DNA from 4 places in the Vreelandella venusta genome. Region 2 is predicted to be linked to each of the others. Evidence: predicted binding sites of a transcription regulator. Region 2 holds the regulator's gene; each other region holds the start of a gene.
The links. The regulator FNR, encoded in region 2, switches genes on or off when oxygen is low (the NO sensors DNR and NnrR bind a similar motif). The targets are predictions, from matches to a motif close to TTGATNTANATCAA.
Positions count from the first base shown of each region.

Region 1 (3,857 bases), 2.0 Mb from region 2:
TTCCATGGGAATACCCAAGGCGGCGTAACCCGCCAGTACCGAACCAGCCACCGATGCCAGGCCACCGCACATCACTGCAAATAGCTGAGAAGGCGTCATGCGGGCGATAAACGGACGTACCACCAGCGGCGCTTCGGTTTGGCCAACAAAGATATTTGCGGTGGCAGAAAGCGATTCGGTACGTGAAGTGCCGAGCGCTTTTTGCAGCGCGCCACCTAAAATCCGAATGACCCACTGCATAATGCCTATGTAATAAAGCACTGCAATGAGTGACGAGAAAAAGATAATGACTGGCAGTACTTTAATGGCGAACACAAAGCCGACGTTATCGACATCGGCTAAGCCGCCAAACAGAAAACCAATACCGTCATTGGCGTAGACCAATACTTGGCTAACGCCGGATGAAATGGCTTGCAGGACTGCTTGGCCAAAGGGCACATAAAGGACAAATGCACCAATACCCGCCTGAATGGCAAACGCGCCAAGCACGGTGCGCAGCCGAATTGATTTACGGTCGTAAGAGAAGATAAGTGCGATGGTTACCAGCGTAACCATGCCTACCAAGCTCATGATGAGAGTCATGTGGGTACCTTCCGAGCGTGTGAAGTGGAGCGATTACAGTAAGTTTAATTTTACTGAGTAAATCATTGCATTTTGGTAAGCGTTCGGGGTGCCCAGCTTATTGTCTGAGTAGCGATACTGCACGCCAGTGGTAATTAGCTCAGAAGGGTGCCACCACAAGCTAAGTGCGCCGTTGGTACCTACGCTATCTGCTTTATCGCCCACGTAGTTTTGTTCTAAATACTCGTCGTCACGGCCAAAGGTTTGTTCATGCCAGTTGGTGACGCTGAAATTCTGGTTGAGCGCTGAGAAGTCATAACCTGCTACCCAGCCTGCCATAAAGCCGTTCATACCAGTGTAGCCGTCGCTCTGCACACGTGCTGCGCCAATAAACGGTTTAAACCATAAGCCATTGTCGAACGTCGTGCGGTAGCCGAGACCAAGAATTTGATCCTGCTCGCGAGCGTTGAAACCATAATCGCGGAAGTCGTACAGGTGCGCATAGATCGATAGCGGGCTATCGCCTAAATAAATGTGTGAGGTGACTTTTCCAGCGGTACGAAAGTTATCTTTACCACCGCTTGATTCGTCAAACTGGTCGTTGGTTGGGTTCTCGAAATCGAAGAAGCCGTAGAATTCGCCCCAGCTGTAACCTACGCCGCCTTCGATTTCGACAAACGTGAAGTCGCTTTTTGCTGCGTTACTAGCGGTGCGCGCTTCAGTGCCGTTAGACCAATCTAAGTAGTTCACCGAAACGTTGGCAAACGACCAAAGGGGAGCGGTTGGTGACGCGGGGGTGTCGTTGGCTAACGCTGGTGTTGCCAGTGCGGAGCTAACCAGTAAAACGCCAGTGCCAAGCGTGGCGAAAGCAGAGCGAGAAGGTGTTCGAGCAGTCATGGAAGCCTCAACAGGGTTGTTATGAGTCGTGTGGGCTGATGTTGATGTTAAAATTATAACATTTAGTGTTATTTTTTTAACGTTGATTTGCAAGTACTGCCCCATCAACGCTCTGTATATGTGATATAGCTTTCAAATAGTCGCAGAGCAGCGTCTGACAGTGGAAATATAGTGAGGGCTGGCTCAGCATAGACCCTGGATACCCACTAACCGCTGATAACAAATAACGCCTGAACTTGGGATTAAAGGAGAGGTTTGCTATGAATGACCGAAGCGCTCAGCGTTTGGCCAAGTTGCAAGAAGCGCTTGCTAGCGGGGGAACGTTGCATCTGCGCGATGCTGCTGAGCTGTGCGGTGTTTCTGAAATGACGATCCGTCGGGACGTTACTACGCAGCCTTCGGCGATTAGCTTGCTGGGTGGTCGGTTGGTCATGGCAAACTACCCGGGTGTAACACCGGTATATGACTTGACTGAGCAACAGGCGAGCCATTATCAGATTAAGTATCGGCTCTGTCAGCGAGTTGTCAGCTTTATTGAAGACGGCGATACACTGTTTATTGATTGCGGTTCAACGCTAATCCCTTTGCTAAGTCAGTTAAGCCATTTCCGCGAACTTACCGTGGTGACATATGCCCTTAACGTGGCTAACTCAGTGGCCGCGCTGCCTAATGTGCGGTTAGTGCTGCTAGGGGGGCTGTTTTATGCCTCATCACAATCGTTTGGCAGTGACGGTATGCGTGCTGCGATTGAGCGTTTAGGCATTAATAAAGCACTGATCTCTGCCGCAGGAGTGGACTGCGAACGTGGGGTTAGTTGTTTCCATTTTCATGAAGTAGCGCCCAAGCAGGCTGCCATTGCAACGGCTATGCAGCGCCTGTTGATTGTTGATGCCAGTAAATTTGGCTTAGTGCGCCCAGCCTATTTTGCCGCGTTATCCGATTTCGATATTGTCGTGACCGACGATGACAGTGCGCCGAAAGTACAAGATTGTCTTCCTCATGCATCACCCAGTGTGACAGTCGCATAACACACTATTGAGCATTCGGGGTGCGGCAAAGCGTCTCTTTCTGATTGATCCAGATCAATAGAAAATACTTTAGTCGTAGTTGATGCGCGCGTGGCGTGTACTGGCTATGACTCGCTATCAATCCCTTCGGTAGCGCATATTTTTCCCGGAGCAACGCATACGTACTCACTGTTCTGGGAAAAGTATGGGGTGTTAGTTAGCGTGCTATTTAGCTAGCTATTCAGCTGGTCAAATTAGCGCGCTGTTTTGGACAACTCTCTGACGAGATCACACCATGCAACGACATACCCTCTGGCGCAGGCGAGGCACATTCGTGCTCGTCATGTTGTGCCTGTTGTTAACGGGCTGCAGTTCTGCATTGTTGGATCCCAAAGGGCAGATTGGCGTTGAGCAACGTTCGCTAATACTGACCTCATTTGGGCTGATGCTAATTGTAGTTATTCCGGTGATAGTGATGACGCTGCTGTTTGGTTGGCGTTATCGGCGCAGCAATCGCAATGTTGCTAAATACCTACCCGACTGGGCGCATTCGAATGCGATTGAAGTCGCGGTATGGACAGTGCCCTGTCTAATCATCGCCGTCTTAGCGTTTCTTACCTGGAAAACCTCCCATAGTTTGGATCCCCATAAGCCCATCGAAAGCGATACCGCCGCAATGGAAATTCAAGTGGTAGCGCTGGACTGGAAATGGCTGTTCATCTACCCCGAACAAGGCATTGCCAGTGTCAACGAGCTTGCCTTTCCGGTGGATACGCCGGTGCGTTTTCGAGTCAGCTCTGGCTCGGTGATGAATGCGTTCTTTATTCCGCGCTTAGGCAGCCAAATTTATGCCATGGCGGGTATGGATAACGATGTCCATCTCATTGCAGACGACGTCGGTGTTTATCCGGGCCGTTCCACTAATTATAGCGGCGCTGGCTTCTCAGGAATGACCTTCGATGCTCACGTTACCACCCCTGAAGAGTTTGAGGCGTGGGTTGAAAACGTGCGGGCTTCCAATGAAACCCTGACGTATCCCGACCGTTATAGCGATTTAGCCAAACCGAGTGAATACCACCCGGTTGAGTACTTCTCTGAGATATCTCCGGCGCTGTATACGTCGATTCTGACCAGCTTTCATACCGGTGGCAGTGGGCACGGTGGTCATGGCGATCATGCTAGCCACACCGAAGCCGCCAGTGATGCTGACGATAGCCACGGCGAGTCTGGCGAGCTAGAAAGCGCGGGCGCTACCCATCATCAGGCCGCGTTTGGCCACGTTACCAATCAGCATGCGAGTGAGGATCACGCGATGAGCGGCCATCCCACAAGCGTTGAAGCGGGGGGTTAAGCATGTTTGGAAAACTGACGTTAGAGTCGATTCCGTATCAC
Region 1 covers NZ_CP065135.1:1,009,735-1,013,591, forward strand. Annotated here, with positions in the region: gene IR195_RS04785 (NupC/NupG family nucleoside CNT transporter) at 1-582, opposite strand, end outside; gene IR195_RS04790 (outer membrane protein OmpK) at 616-1,458, opposite strand; gene IR195_RS04795 (DeoR/GlpR family DNA-binding transcription regulator) at 1,719-2,486, shown strand; gene cyoA (ubiquinol oxidase subunit II) at 2,761-3,816, shown strand; gene cyoB (cytochrome o ubiquinol oxidase subunit I) at 3,819-3,857, shown strand, end outside.
Region 1: cyoA (ubiquinol oxidase subunit II) is a predicted target of FNR. The motif match lies at 2,531-2,544, and genes of this name have one in related genera.

Region 2 (3,857 bases):
CGCTTGCCGAAGACATGAATGCGCTTACCCAAACGCTGATTCAGCTCGGTTACCCACCCTGCCCAGGAAATATCATGGTGTCTAATCCTGAATGGGTGGGCACTGTGTCGCAATGGAAAAGCAACATTGCTAAATGGGTGAGCGCAAGAGATGGCGATAGCCTGATGAAGCTGGCGATTTTGCTAGATGCCCATGGTGTGGCTGGTAATCCGCAATTGCTCGATAGTGTGCGTGCGGAGCTATTTGAACGCTGCTCAAGGGATGAGTTATTGCTGTCCTACTTTGCGCGCGCTGCGTTGCGTTTCTCAACACCGCTAACGCTATTTGGCTCCTTAAAAAAGCCCCAGCATGGGATTGATATTAAAAAAGGCGGTATTTTCCCCATTGTTCATGGGGTGCGCACAATGGCGCTTGAACGGCGCATTAATGCCACGTCCACCTTAGATCGTCTGGACGCTTTAGCAGAAGATGGTCGTCTTGATCGACGTTTTGCTGACGACCTGGGCGAGGCGCTGGCGCTATTTACCGAACTACGTTTAAAGCAGCAGCTACAGACAGCGGAAGCATCGACTCAGCAGCGTAGCAACCGTGTAGTGGTGCAGGAGCTCTCATCCCTTGAGCGTGATCTGTTGCGAGAGGCGCTGCATATCGTAAAAGATTTTAAACAGCGGCTCTCCCATCGTTATCATTTGGAGTATTCGTGAGCGGAATGCGCTTGTTAGACCGGCATATGTCACTGCTCAGTGGCTCGCTGCGCACGTTAATGCAGCGCGAAAGCGACCGCCGACGTTGGGCGGACTCCCCCTACGCATGGCTGTTTCAGCCCTACATGGGGGAAGAAATGGTGGCGCTTGCTTGCCAGGTTAGCCCAGGCCAAGCACCGGTGGTCAGCGTCGCTGCTGTTGTCTTAAGTCCAGGGCGAGTGCAGACCAGCCGAGCCTGGGTGGCAACTCTGGCAGAAGAGCGAAACAACAACGCCCCTGCGCTGCGGCGACATCATCGACTGTACGCAACAGACACGGTGCTGGCGCCTAACGCTGAGCATCTTGGGGCGTTAGCTGAATTCATCGGCAATCGGCCACTAATTGGTTGGCAGTTAGGCCGCTCGGTGGAACACCTTAATCTTTTGTTTAAAGCAGGGTTGGGATTTGGTTTGCCCAATGCCCAGGTCGACGTTGGAAAGCTACACTATCGTCAATTACGTCGCTTACATCCACAGTGTGAGACGAGCGGTCGTCTAACGGAAGCGCTCGCTCGTTGGCAAATGCCCGCTCTTCAATGGATGGGGGTGCTGGGGGATGCAACCGCAAGCGCACTTTTATACCTGCGTTTGCAGCGCGAGATCGCCCAGCAGGGATAGTCGTTACTAGCCTGAAGGGATGAATCCACGGGTTTATCTTGGGTGGACGTGGTGAGTCTTGTTAGAATGCTTGCTGCTTCTTCTACCATCGGCAGTGCCTACACCATGCTACAACCTGACTATTTTGACCCCGCAGCGCCTGAGACTGTTTCTGTTGACAGCCCTGCTGTTAATAGCGCACAGACACCATCCGAGCATCACGCCGCTAAACAAAAGCGTGAATTTAATAAGCTACAAAAGCGCTTACGGCGAGAGGTTGGCAACGCCATCATTGATTATCAAATGATTGATGAAGGTGACAAGGTGATGGTGTGCCTGTCTGGCGGCAAAGATAGCTATACGATGTTGGAGATACTGCTTAACCTGCAGCGCAACGCACCGGTTAATTTCTCTCTGGTCGCCGTTAATATGGATCAGAAACAGCCAGGTTTCCCTGAACATGTATTGCCCCAGTACCTAGATAAAGTGGGGGTTGAATACCACATTCTAGAGCGTGATACCTACTCGGTGGTGAAAGAGAAAACCCCAGAAGGAAAAACGACCTGCGCACTTTGTTCTCGACTCAGGCGTGGCTCGCTCTATGGGTTTGCTGAGGAAATTGGAGCAACGAAAATTGCTCTAGGGCATCATCGCGAAGATATTTTAGAAACGTTATTCCTTAACATGTTCTTCGGTGGCACTTTGAAAGCAATGCCTCCCAAGCTTTTATCTGACGATGGCAAAAATATTGTCATTCGCCCCCTTGCCTACTGCAAAGAGGCTGATATTGCAGAGTTTTCTCGGCTAATGGAATTCCCCATTATTCCCTGTAACTTATGTGGCTCTCAGCCCAATCTCCAGCGCCAAGTGGTCAAAGATATGTTGGCTGAGTGGGATAAAAAACATCCAGGACGCCTAGAAAGCATGTTTAAAGCGGTGACCAATGTAGCGCCTTCCCAGCTAGCAGACCGCCGTTTATTTGACTTTGCTGGCCTTGAAGCCAAACAAGCGGCGTTGATGGAAGGGCGTATTCAGGCGCTTAGCGTGGACTAGCCGACTGCTCTTCCTCTTCAGCTAGCGTGATGAGGCGGCGCATATCTAAAATATTAACCTCGCGCCCTGAAACAGCTACCACCTCTTGCTGTTGAAAGCGGCTAAGAATACGGCTGACCGTTTCTACTGCCAAGCCTAAGTAATTGCCGATGTCGGCGCGGGACATGGAGAGTCTGAAGCTATAAGGCGAGTATCCACGTCGACGAAAACGGTCTGAAAGGGTGACTAAAAAGCTGGCTAGTCGTTGATCGGCCGTCTTGCGCGATAGCAAGCGCATCATGCGTCGGTCATCTCGCAATTCTTTGCTCATACTCCGATAAAGCTGGCCACGTAGTTCGGGCAGTTCTTCGGAAAGTAGGTCCAGGCGGTCAAATGGGATTTCACACACTGTGGTGGTTTCCAGGGCAATGACGCTACCGGGGTAGTGCTCTTCATCAATTCCGTCCAATCCCACTAGTTCGCTGGGAAGGTAGAAATTGGTCAGCTGATCATTGCCGTTACCTTCACTGGTCACTTGTTTCAGGCTACCTGAGCGGACAGCATACACACTGGTGAAGTGATCACCCTGGCGAAACAGGGGCTCGCCTTTTTTGAGTGGTGAGCGGCGGCGAATGATGGCATCAAACTGGCTCATGTCCTCAAGCTCTAAGGCAAGCGGCAGACACAGCGAGCTTAGGCTACAGGTCTGACAGCGCGCCTCTTGCAGCAGTGAGCGTCGTTGGCTGGCGGGTTGTGGCATATAGGTCTCCCTTTCTCGTTAGCCATCATAGGCCCAGAGGCAAGACGTCTCAACAAGCTTATACAATTTTAGAGTAGCGCTGAATAGGCTGGTCAGCTAGGTGAGCATCAAAGGCCATCGCCAAATGGCGAATCAGCAGCCGTCCAGTGGGAGTGGCGCTAATAACTTGCTGATGGCGAGTGATCAAGCCGTCTTGCTCAGCTGTCTTCAATTGCTCAATTGCGGTGGAAAAATAATCACTAGCATCGATGTGCCAACGCTTTCCAACGTCCGCAAGATCAATGTACATGTCGCACATTAGCCGTTCAATCACGTCTCTTCGTATTAGGTCATCCTTATTTAACCTTAATCCTTTGATGGTTGCCAGCTTACCTTTATCTAAGGCTGCTTCATATTGATCAAGCTGAGTCGGGTTTTGTGCGTAAACGTCGTCAATCCGTGATATGGCGGATACGCCTAAGCCAACTAAATCGCACTGTGCATGGCTGGAGTAGCCCTGGAAATTGCGTTGTAAGGAACCGTTGCGCTGTGCAATCGCTAGGCTATCGTCAGGTCGTGCAAAGTGATCCATGCCAATATGCACATAGCCTGCGTTAGTCAGCATTTCTATGGTGGTGTGCAAAATAGCCAGCTTTTCATCAGCGCTGGGGAGGTCGGTTTCGTTAATACGCCGCTGCGGTGCAAAGCGAGTGGGCATGTGCGCATAATTAAATACCGACAGCCGTG
Region 2 covers NZ_CP065135.1:3,471,372-3,475,228, reverse strand. Annotated here, with positions in the region: gene IR195_RS16320 (putative nucleotidyltransferase substrate binding domain-containing protein) at 1-704, shown strand, start outside; gene IR195_RS16315 (3'-5' exonuclease family protein) at 710-1,360, shown strand; gene ttcA (tRNA 2-thiocytidine(32) synthetase TtcA) at 1,427-2,392, shown strand; gene fnr (fumarate/nitrate reduction transcriptional regulator Fnr) at 2,379-3,131, opposite strand; gene hemN (oxygen-independent coproporphyrinogen III oxidase) at 3,190-3,857, opposite strand, start outside.

Region 3 (3,857 bases), 360 kb from region 2:
TTTGGCCCAGCAGGTAAGTGGCTTAGCGTTGACACCTCCAGCGCGTGAAAGCCAAGCGCCGTACATCGAACCGCTGCTGTTGCGAAGCAATGAAGAGCGTTTTTCAACCCAGGTTGAGCGCTGGCTACTGCAGCGATATACCGAGCCCTACGATCTACAGCGCCTGGCGGACGCCTTTCATGTCAGCACGCGCACGCTGCTGCGCCGCTTCCGCAATGAGAGTGGCACCACACCGCTACTCTGCCTGCAGCGCCACCGAGTGCATATGGCCAAGAGCTTACTGCGCACGACATCCTTGACCGTGGCGCAGATCACCGAACGCGTTGGCTATCGGGATGTGGCAAGCTTTTGCGCTCTTTTTAATCGCTTAGTGCAGCTATCGCCCAGCGAATATCGTCGACAGTTTGCTCCGGTGCGCATCAACGCGCTTTGCTAACGAGCTGTGTCTGCATCGCCGCAGAAAGCGTGAGGCAGTCCGCCGGTTGGCTATCAGCAGGTGACTATCAACAGGTGACGGGATGAATTGTCGACTAACCTTCATTAAATAATGTGGAGGTCGCAGGTACGCGTTGGCCAAGAGCGCATCGCGCATCGTCTGCCCCTCATTAAGCGATTATGAGCACTGTTCAAAGGCGTGCATCATCATGGGGGCACCATGGCAAAGCAAAAATTGATTCTGCTATTCGATGGCACCTGGAACGACCCTGAAGATCAAACCAACGTGTATCGTATTACTCGGCTGCTCCGTGATGACGATGACGGCATTAAGCAGCGGTTCTATTACGACCCCGGCGTAGGGACATCCAAATTTCAGCGCTTTTCCGGAGGAGCCTTTGGTTATGGGCTGAACAAAAACCTACGCCAAGGCTATGACTGGCTGGCAAGGCATTACAGTGAAGGCGATGAAATCTGGATATTTGGATTCAGCCGCGGTGCCTACACCGCCAGAAGCCTAGTAGGGATGATTCGTAAATGCGGGCTAGTGCATGTCGTCACGCCAGGGCTTCTCGATAAGGCCGAGCATATTTATCGAAAACGTGATTGTCACCCCGATTCTGAGGTGTGCAAAGAATTCAAGGAGCGCTTCAGCCGCCAGCCCAGGATTCATTTCATTGGCGTGTGGGATACCGTTGGCGCACTGGGCGTGCCCGGAACCAACCTGTTCAAAAGAAAATACGATTGGCACGATACCGAGCTTTCCAGCATTGTCGATTATGCCTATCAAGCGGTCGCGCTGGACGAACACAGGTCGGCGTATAACGTATCGCTCTGGACAAGCAAGGATGGCAAGCAGAAAACAGGCAACCGCAACGTCGAGCAGCGCTGGTTTATCGGTGCCCACGCTAATGTCGGCGGCGGCTATGGCGCTGACGACACACTGGCCGACATACCGCTGAGCTGGATGTTAACCAAAGCGCAGCAGGCCGGCCTAAAAGTGGCTCCCTTCAATGCTGCAGAGGATGCCTGGAAAACGCCACCGAAAGATTCGTTTGCTGATTTTCTAAACGGGCTCTACGCCAAGTATGCACGTCTTAGATACAAGGGCGACGGCCGCTTTTACCGGCAGTATGCGCAGGACATGCAGGGGCTGCCAGCGGTGAATATTTCAGTCGATGAGAGTGTATGGAAGCGTTGGGCCGATACCACGTGCGAGTACCGACCACGCACCTTGACCGATGCCCACCTTTCCCCACCGGAGGATTAGGCCGGGCGGCGGCGTGGAAATGATGAGTGATCTAGGTCATGAAGTGACCACTATCGACTAAAAACTAAGTCTGCAAAGTGGGCTAAATATAATTTAACTGCTAGGATCGAAGCATTAGAGCGAATAACGCCGCAGGGAACAACCTAATGCCAAATGCCCCACGCATTGAGCTTCACCCTATTAGCCAACGCGTGCAGGCGCATGTTGATGGCACGTTAATCGCCGACTCCACCAATACGCTTGAACTCCGCGAACGCGGCTACCCGCCACGTCATTACTTCCCACGCGAAGATGTGCGGATGGACTTACTCAGCGTTTCAGAAACCACCACTTATTGCCCGTTTAAAGGACATACGGTGTATTTTTCGTTGGCTGAATATCGGGATATTGCTTGGAGTTACGAGCAGCCGATTGAAGGTGCGGGTAGGGTGGCGTTTTATGACACATGAGTGAATGATGCTTTTCGACTTGACACTATTATGTCATTAACATATTGCCCAAAAAATTTTTAATTTTATTGTTAAGGAATGTGATGAATAGCAAAGGTTCTGAGTGGAATAAGTGGGACTTACACTTTCATACTCCATCTTCGTATGATTATAAAGATAAGAGTGTTACAAATATTGAAATCATCGATGAAATGAAGAGAAACTCAATAGCTGTGTTTGCTATTACTGATCATCATGTGATTGATATCGATAGATACAATGATTTGAAGGAGCTAGGTGGAAAGGAAGGGATTACTGTTTTACCTGGTATAGAGTTTCTTTCTGATGCTAGAGGTAGGGAGCCTGTACATTTTATCGGTATCTTTTCTGAAGATTCAAATGTTGAACATATTTGGGGGCAGATTAAACACAAAACAGATATTAATAAAGTAGAGCTAGATGGTCTTAGGGAGAATCAAGTTTATTGTAATCTTAAAGATACAATAGCTTTGGTAAAAGAGTTAGGCGGAGTTGTAACAATACACGCTGGAGATAAGAGTGGTTCTGTGGAAAATATTACACATTCACTTCCACATGGAATCGCTCAGAAAACAGAAATTGCGAAGGCTGTTGATATATATGAGCTTGGCAAGGAAAGTGACCAAAATGGTTATGTGAAATCTGTTTTTCCTAATATAGGAAGAATAATACCAATGATTATTTGCTCTGATAATCACAATATTAGAAAATATCAGATAAAACAAAATCTATGGATCAAGGGTGAACCTTCCTTTAAAGGGCTTAAGTACGCGCTGAATGAACCTGAGGGCAGATTCTATATTGGAGACGAACCAGAAGTACTGAAGCGAGTTAGAGAGAATTCTACCAAATACATTAAATCTATAAATATTCGGAGAACAGGGAAAGAAGACGCTAATTCAATTTGGTTTGAAGATGTTTGTATACCAATGAATAGCGAGCTAATAACTGTTATTGGACACAAAGGAAGTGGTAAGAGCGCTTTGTCAGACATACTTGCTGTATGTACAGACGCTGAGCACTCTGATGATTATATATTTCTTCACAAGCAAAAGTTCAAAAAGAAAGGTCTTGCTGATCGATTTAGTGCGTTTGTTGAGTTTGAAAGTGGGAAAAAGACTGAAGAGCGGTTACTAACTCATATTGTTGATGAAAGCCAAGAAAGGCTTGTTAGATATCTTCCACAAAGCTACTTTGAGAAAGTTTGTAATGAAATTGATAAAGTAGATGCTTTCCGCTCGGAGATCGAGAAAGTAGTGTTTCAGTATGTCCCTGCTGAGAAAAAAATGGGCAAAGCAACATTTGAAGAACTTATAGATCTAAAGAAATGGTCTGCAGAAAAGGAAATTCATCATATTCATGAAGAGATACTCGCGTTAAATGATAAAATTATAAAGCTTGAAGATCAGTTGGATCCAAGTTTCAGGAAAAATATGGTTAGTAAGATTAAATTAAAGGAGGACGAGCTTTCTGCGCATGAGTCTTTAAAGCCAATAGCTGTTGACGATCCGTCAAAACAAGCTGAATCAGAAGATACAAGGGCTAAGAAAAAAGAGTTGGAAAGTTTAGAATCTTCTAAGTTGAAAATTGAAGAAGATATTGAGGGCATAACTAAAAAGATTTCTGATAGAAACTACTTGATCGTTGAGGCAGAAACGCTTAACCGAGATTTGAAAAACAAATAT
Region 3 covers NZ_CP065135.1:3,106,651-3,110,507, reverse strand. Annotated here, with positions in the region: partial or broken gene IR195_RS14580 (GlxA family transcriptional regulator) at 1-343, shown strand, start outside; gene IR195_RS14575 (DUF2235 domain-containing protein) at 656-1,705, shown strand; gene IR195_RS14570 (DUF427 domain-containing protein) at 1,852-2,154, shown strand; gene IR195_RS14565 (TrlF family AAA-like ATPase) at 2,238-3,857, shown strand, end outside.
Region 3: IR195_RS14570 (DUF427 domain-containing protein) is a predicted target of FNR. The motif match lies at 1,732-1,745, and genes of this name have one in related genera.

Region 4 (3,857 bases), 550 kb from region 2:
TACGCTCTGGGTGTTCAAGATTCGCGGCAATGGAGGTAATCGATAACGACGAGGTATTGCTAGCGAGCAGGGTATCCGCTGAGCATAGCGCTTCCAATTGGGCGAATACCTGACGCTTGATCTCAAGATTTTCGACGATAGCTTCGATAACCAAACGGCTGTCGGCTAAGGCATCGATAGCATCGGCGGGCTGCAGGCGAGCAATAATGTTATCCACATCCCCTTGGCTCATCTTGCCCTTGGCAACACGCTTTTCCAACTGACGACGAATGTTATCAATACCCGCTTTGGCGGCACCCGGTTGATTGTCATGCAAGACCACCGAGTGGCCAGCCTGGGCGGCAACCTGAGCGATACCGGCACCCATGGCGCCTGCGCCGATCACGCCAATAACGGCGGACGTGGGGAGGGCTGACATCTCACTCTCCCTTGAAGGTCGGACGACGTTTCTCGATAAAGGCGCTGACGCCTTCGCGGTAATCTTCCGTGCGTCCGGCTAGGCGCTGCAGATCACGCTCCAGGTCGAGCTGTTCGTTGAAGCTGTTATCGCTGCTGGCGTGCAGGGCGCGCTTGATCAGTGCCAAGCCGCGCGTCGGTTGAGTGGCCAAATGGCGAGCCATGTTCATGGCTTCTTCCTGTAGCGCCTCATCATCGACGCAGCGCCAGATCATGCCCCACTGCTCGGCGGTCTCGGCGGGAAGCTTGTCACCCAGCATTGCTAGGCCTTTGGCGCGCGCCATGCCGACCAAGTTAGGCAGTGTCCAAGTACCGCCGGAGTCTGGAATCAAGCCGATCTTACAGAAGGCCTGAATAAAACTTGCTGAACGCGCGGCCAATACGATATCGCAAGCCAGGGCGATGTTAGCACCGGCTCCGGCGGCCACGCCGTTTACCGCACAAATAGTCGGGAACGGCATATCTTTAAGGGCGCGCAGCATAGGGTTGTAGCGTTTCTCAAGCGACTCACCGAGGTCGGGCGCTTGCTCGCCGGGGGCGACGCTGCGGTCGGAAAGGTCCTGACCGGCGCAGAAGCCACGGCCGTTGCCGGTCAGTAACAAAGCGCGAACGCTTGCGTCCTGACGCACGGCTTTTAACGCCTTACGCATTTCGGCATGCATGTCAGTATTGAAGCTGTTCAGGCTGTCGGGACGGTTCAGCGTGATACGGGCGACGCCGTCTTCCACGCTATAAAGCAGGGGCGCTTGGCTCATGGGGAGTATCCTTGTGTCAGTGCCCTTGAAAAGTGGCAGGTCGTTTTTCTTGGAAGGCGCGAATGCCCTCTTCGCGGTCAGCGGTGCCCGCTAGCAAGGTGAACGCATGGCGTTCAAAGCGCAGGCCGGTGGCCAAGTCGGTATCCATCGCCTTGTGTAACGATTCGCGTGCCAAGCGCACGGCCAGCGGAGCCTTAGAAGCAATGTGCGTTGCAATGGCCGTGGCGCGCTCAAGGGTAAGTTCGGGCTGGGTGATTTCGCTAATCAGACCAGCTTCGAGGGCGCGGCGAGCGGAAATTGGCTCACCAGTCAGCACCATCTGGGTTGCCAGTGATTTGCCCACCGCCCTAAGCAGGCGCTGTGTGCCACCAGCGCCGGGCATGATGCCCAGGTTGATTTCTGGCTGGCCGAACAGGGCGTTTTCGCCGGCAATGATGATGTCGGCATGCATGGCTAGTTCGCAGCCGCCGCCCAAGGCATAGCCGTTGACTGCAGCAATAATCGGTTTGCGAAAACGCGTAATGGTGGCCCAGTGGCGCTGGCGAGGATCTTCCAGCATGCCCACCAGGTCACGTTCAGCCATTTCGTTAATATCCGCACCGGCGGCAAATGCTTTTGCATTGCCGGTAATCACTACGGCGCGCACGTTGTCGTTACTATCCGCGTCGCTCAAGGTGTCGGCGAGCTCGCCGAGTAGTTGCGTATTAAGTGCATTCAGTGCTTCAGGGCGATTCAGCGTGATGCAGAGAACGCCTTTCAGGGGTGGGGTTATTTTGAGCGTAGTGGGCATTGTTACCTCTGTTCGGCCTGTGGCGCACAGGATGAATATCTGCCGAGTATAGATTTATTTTGATACGCATCAACATTGATTGATTTTAAATCATGTGTCACTTATTGGTGGTTCTGATAATTTGTGTATTTTTAACAATGGCTTGTGTTGGTTTTGGCGAATAAAAAAATCAATGCTAGACCATGGTATTAAATGCCCGGAAATGGCTAGGGAAAGTCACCATGAGCCAGTTTTTATCGCATTTTTTGATGGTGATTAGCTACTGCTTGAGTAAGCAGTAACAGGCAAAGTGTTTGATGTTTTGTTACGGTAAATATAGTCTTCGTTGATATAGCGTATCAAAAAAATGAGTGCAGGAGCGCCCCATGACGCAATCAGCGCAGCAGATGTTTGACCTTCACCGTGAGACTCTTAACCAAGCTGTCGGCGCCATCTCTAGGCGTGATTTTTGGACACCCTATCCAGAAAGCATGCGCAAATACCCGGAAGATGCCGTTAAAGCGGCACCATCGAGATTTGAGTCACTGCTCAATCAACCATTCACGCTTAATCGTATTGGCAGCGCCCAGCAAGTGGGTGGCGAAGTCTCCCCCTATGGGTTTGAGCTTGGCATTACTTATGACCAGCCAAACCCCGACGAGCTAATAGCGGCCATGCAAGTCGCAATGCGTGACTGGCGGGATGCCGGGGCTGAGGCGCGTGTGGGGGTATGTCTGGAAATCCTGTCACGGCTAAATACCATGAGCCCTGAGATCGCCCAGGCGGTGATGCATACTAGCGGCCAGGGGCCGTTAATGGCGTTTCAGGCGGGTGGGCCGCATGCCCAAGATCGCGGACTTGAAGCCGTAGCCCATGCCTGGCAGGCGATGGCGCAGATTCCCGCTACCACAAAGTGGGTTAAGCCTCAGGGCAAGCATGAACCTATCGTGATGGATAAGCGTTTTCACATCGTGCCGCGCGGTATCTCGCTAGTAGTGGCCTGTTCTACTTTCCCCACCTGGAACACTTATCCCGGCTTGTTTGCCAGTCTGGCGACAGGCAACCCGGTCATTGTTAAACCGCATCCTGGTGCTATTTTGCCAGTGGCGATAACCACGCGGGTTGCTCAGCAGGTGCTTGAGGAAGCAGGCTTTGATCCTTGCCTAGTAAGTTTAGCCCCCGACACTGTCGATGCGCCGCTGACAAAAACGCTGGCGCTTGATCCTGCGGTTAAGCTAATCGATTTCACCGGCTCCAATGCCTTTGGTGATTGGCTGATAGAGAACGCCACTCAGGCTCAGGTGTTCGCTGAGAAAGCCGGTGTCAACACGGTCATTATCGACAGCGTGGAAAATCTTAAAGCGGTCACAGCGAACCTGGCTTTCTCGCTGAGCCTCTATTCAGGCCAGATGTGTACGACTCCTCAGGCCATTTATGTACCCAAAAACGGTATTGAAACAGCAGATGGCCCGTTAAGCTTTGACGACGTGGCGGCAGCGCTTGCCAAAGCTGTCCAAGCGTTTCTGAGCGACAACGACCGCGCCTGCACGGTGCTGGGTGCCCTCCAGTCTCGGGAGACGCAAGCACGCATTGATGCGTGCCGTGACTTGGGCGACATAGCGTTGGATAGCGAGTCGCGAACGCACGCTCATTTCCCTGACGCCCGCATTCATACGCCGCTTATCCTCAAAGTAGATGCCGCGCAGAAGACCACCTATAGTGAAGAGCGTTTCGGCCCCATCAGCTTTGTTATCGCGACGGAGAATACCGCGCACAGCATTGAATTGGCGCGTGAGGTGATTCGCGAAAAAGGCGCGATAACCCTCGGTGGCTATACCACCGATGAGGCAGTGGCAGAGCAGTTCGAAGCGCTGGCG
Region 4 covers NZ_CP065135.1:4,025,472-4,029,328, reverse strand. Annotated here, with positions in the region: gene paaH (3-hydroxyacyl-CoA dehydrogenase PaaH) at 1-418, opposite strand, end outside; gene paaG (2-(1,2-epoxy-1,2-dihydrophenyl)acetyl-CoA isomerase PaaG) at 420-1,211, opposite strand; gene paaF (2,3-dehydroadipyl-CoA hydratase PaaF) at 1,228-2,001, opposite strand; gene paaN (phenylacetic acid degradation protein PaaN) at 2,367-3,857, shown strand, end outside.
Region 4: paaF (2,3-dehydroadipyl-CoA hydratase PaaF) is a predicted target of FNR. The motif match lies at 2,061-2,074, and genes of this name have one in related genera.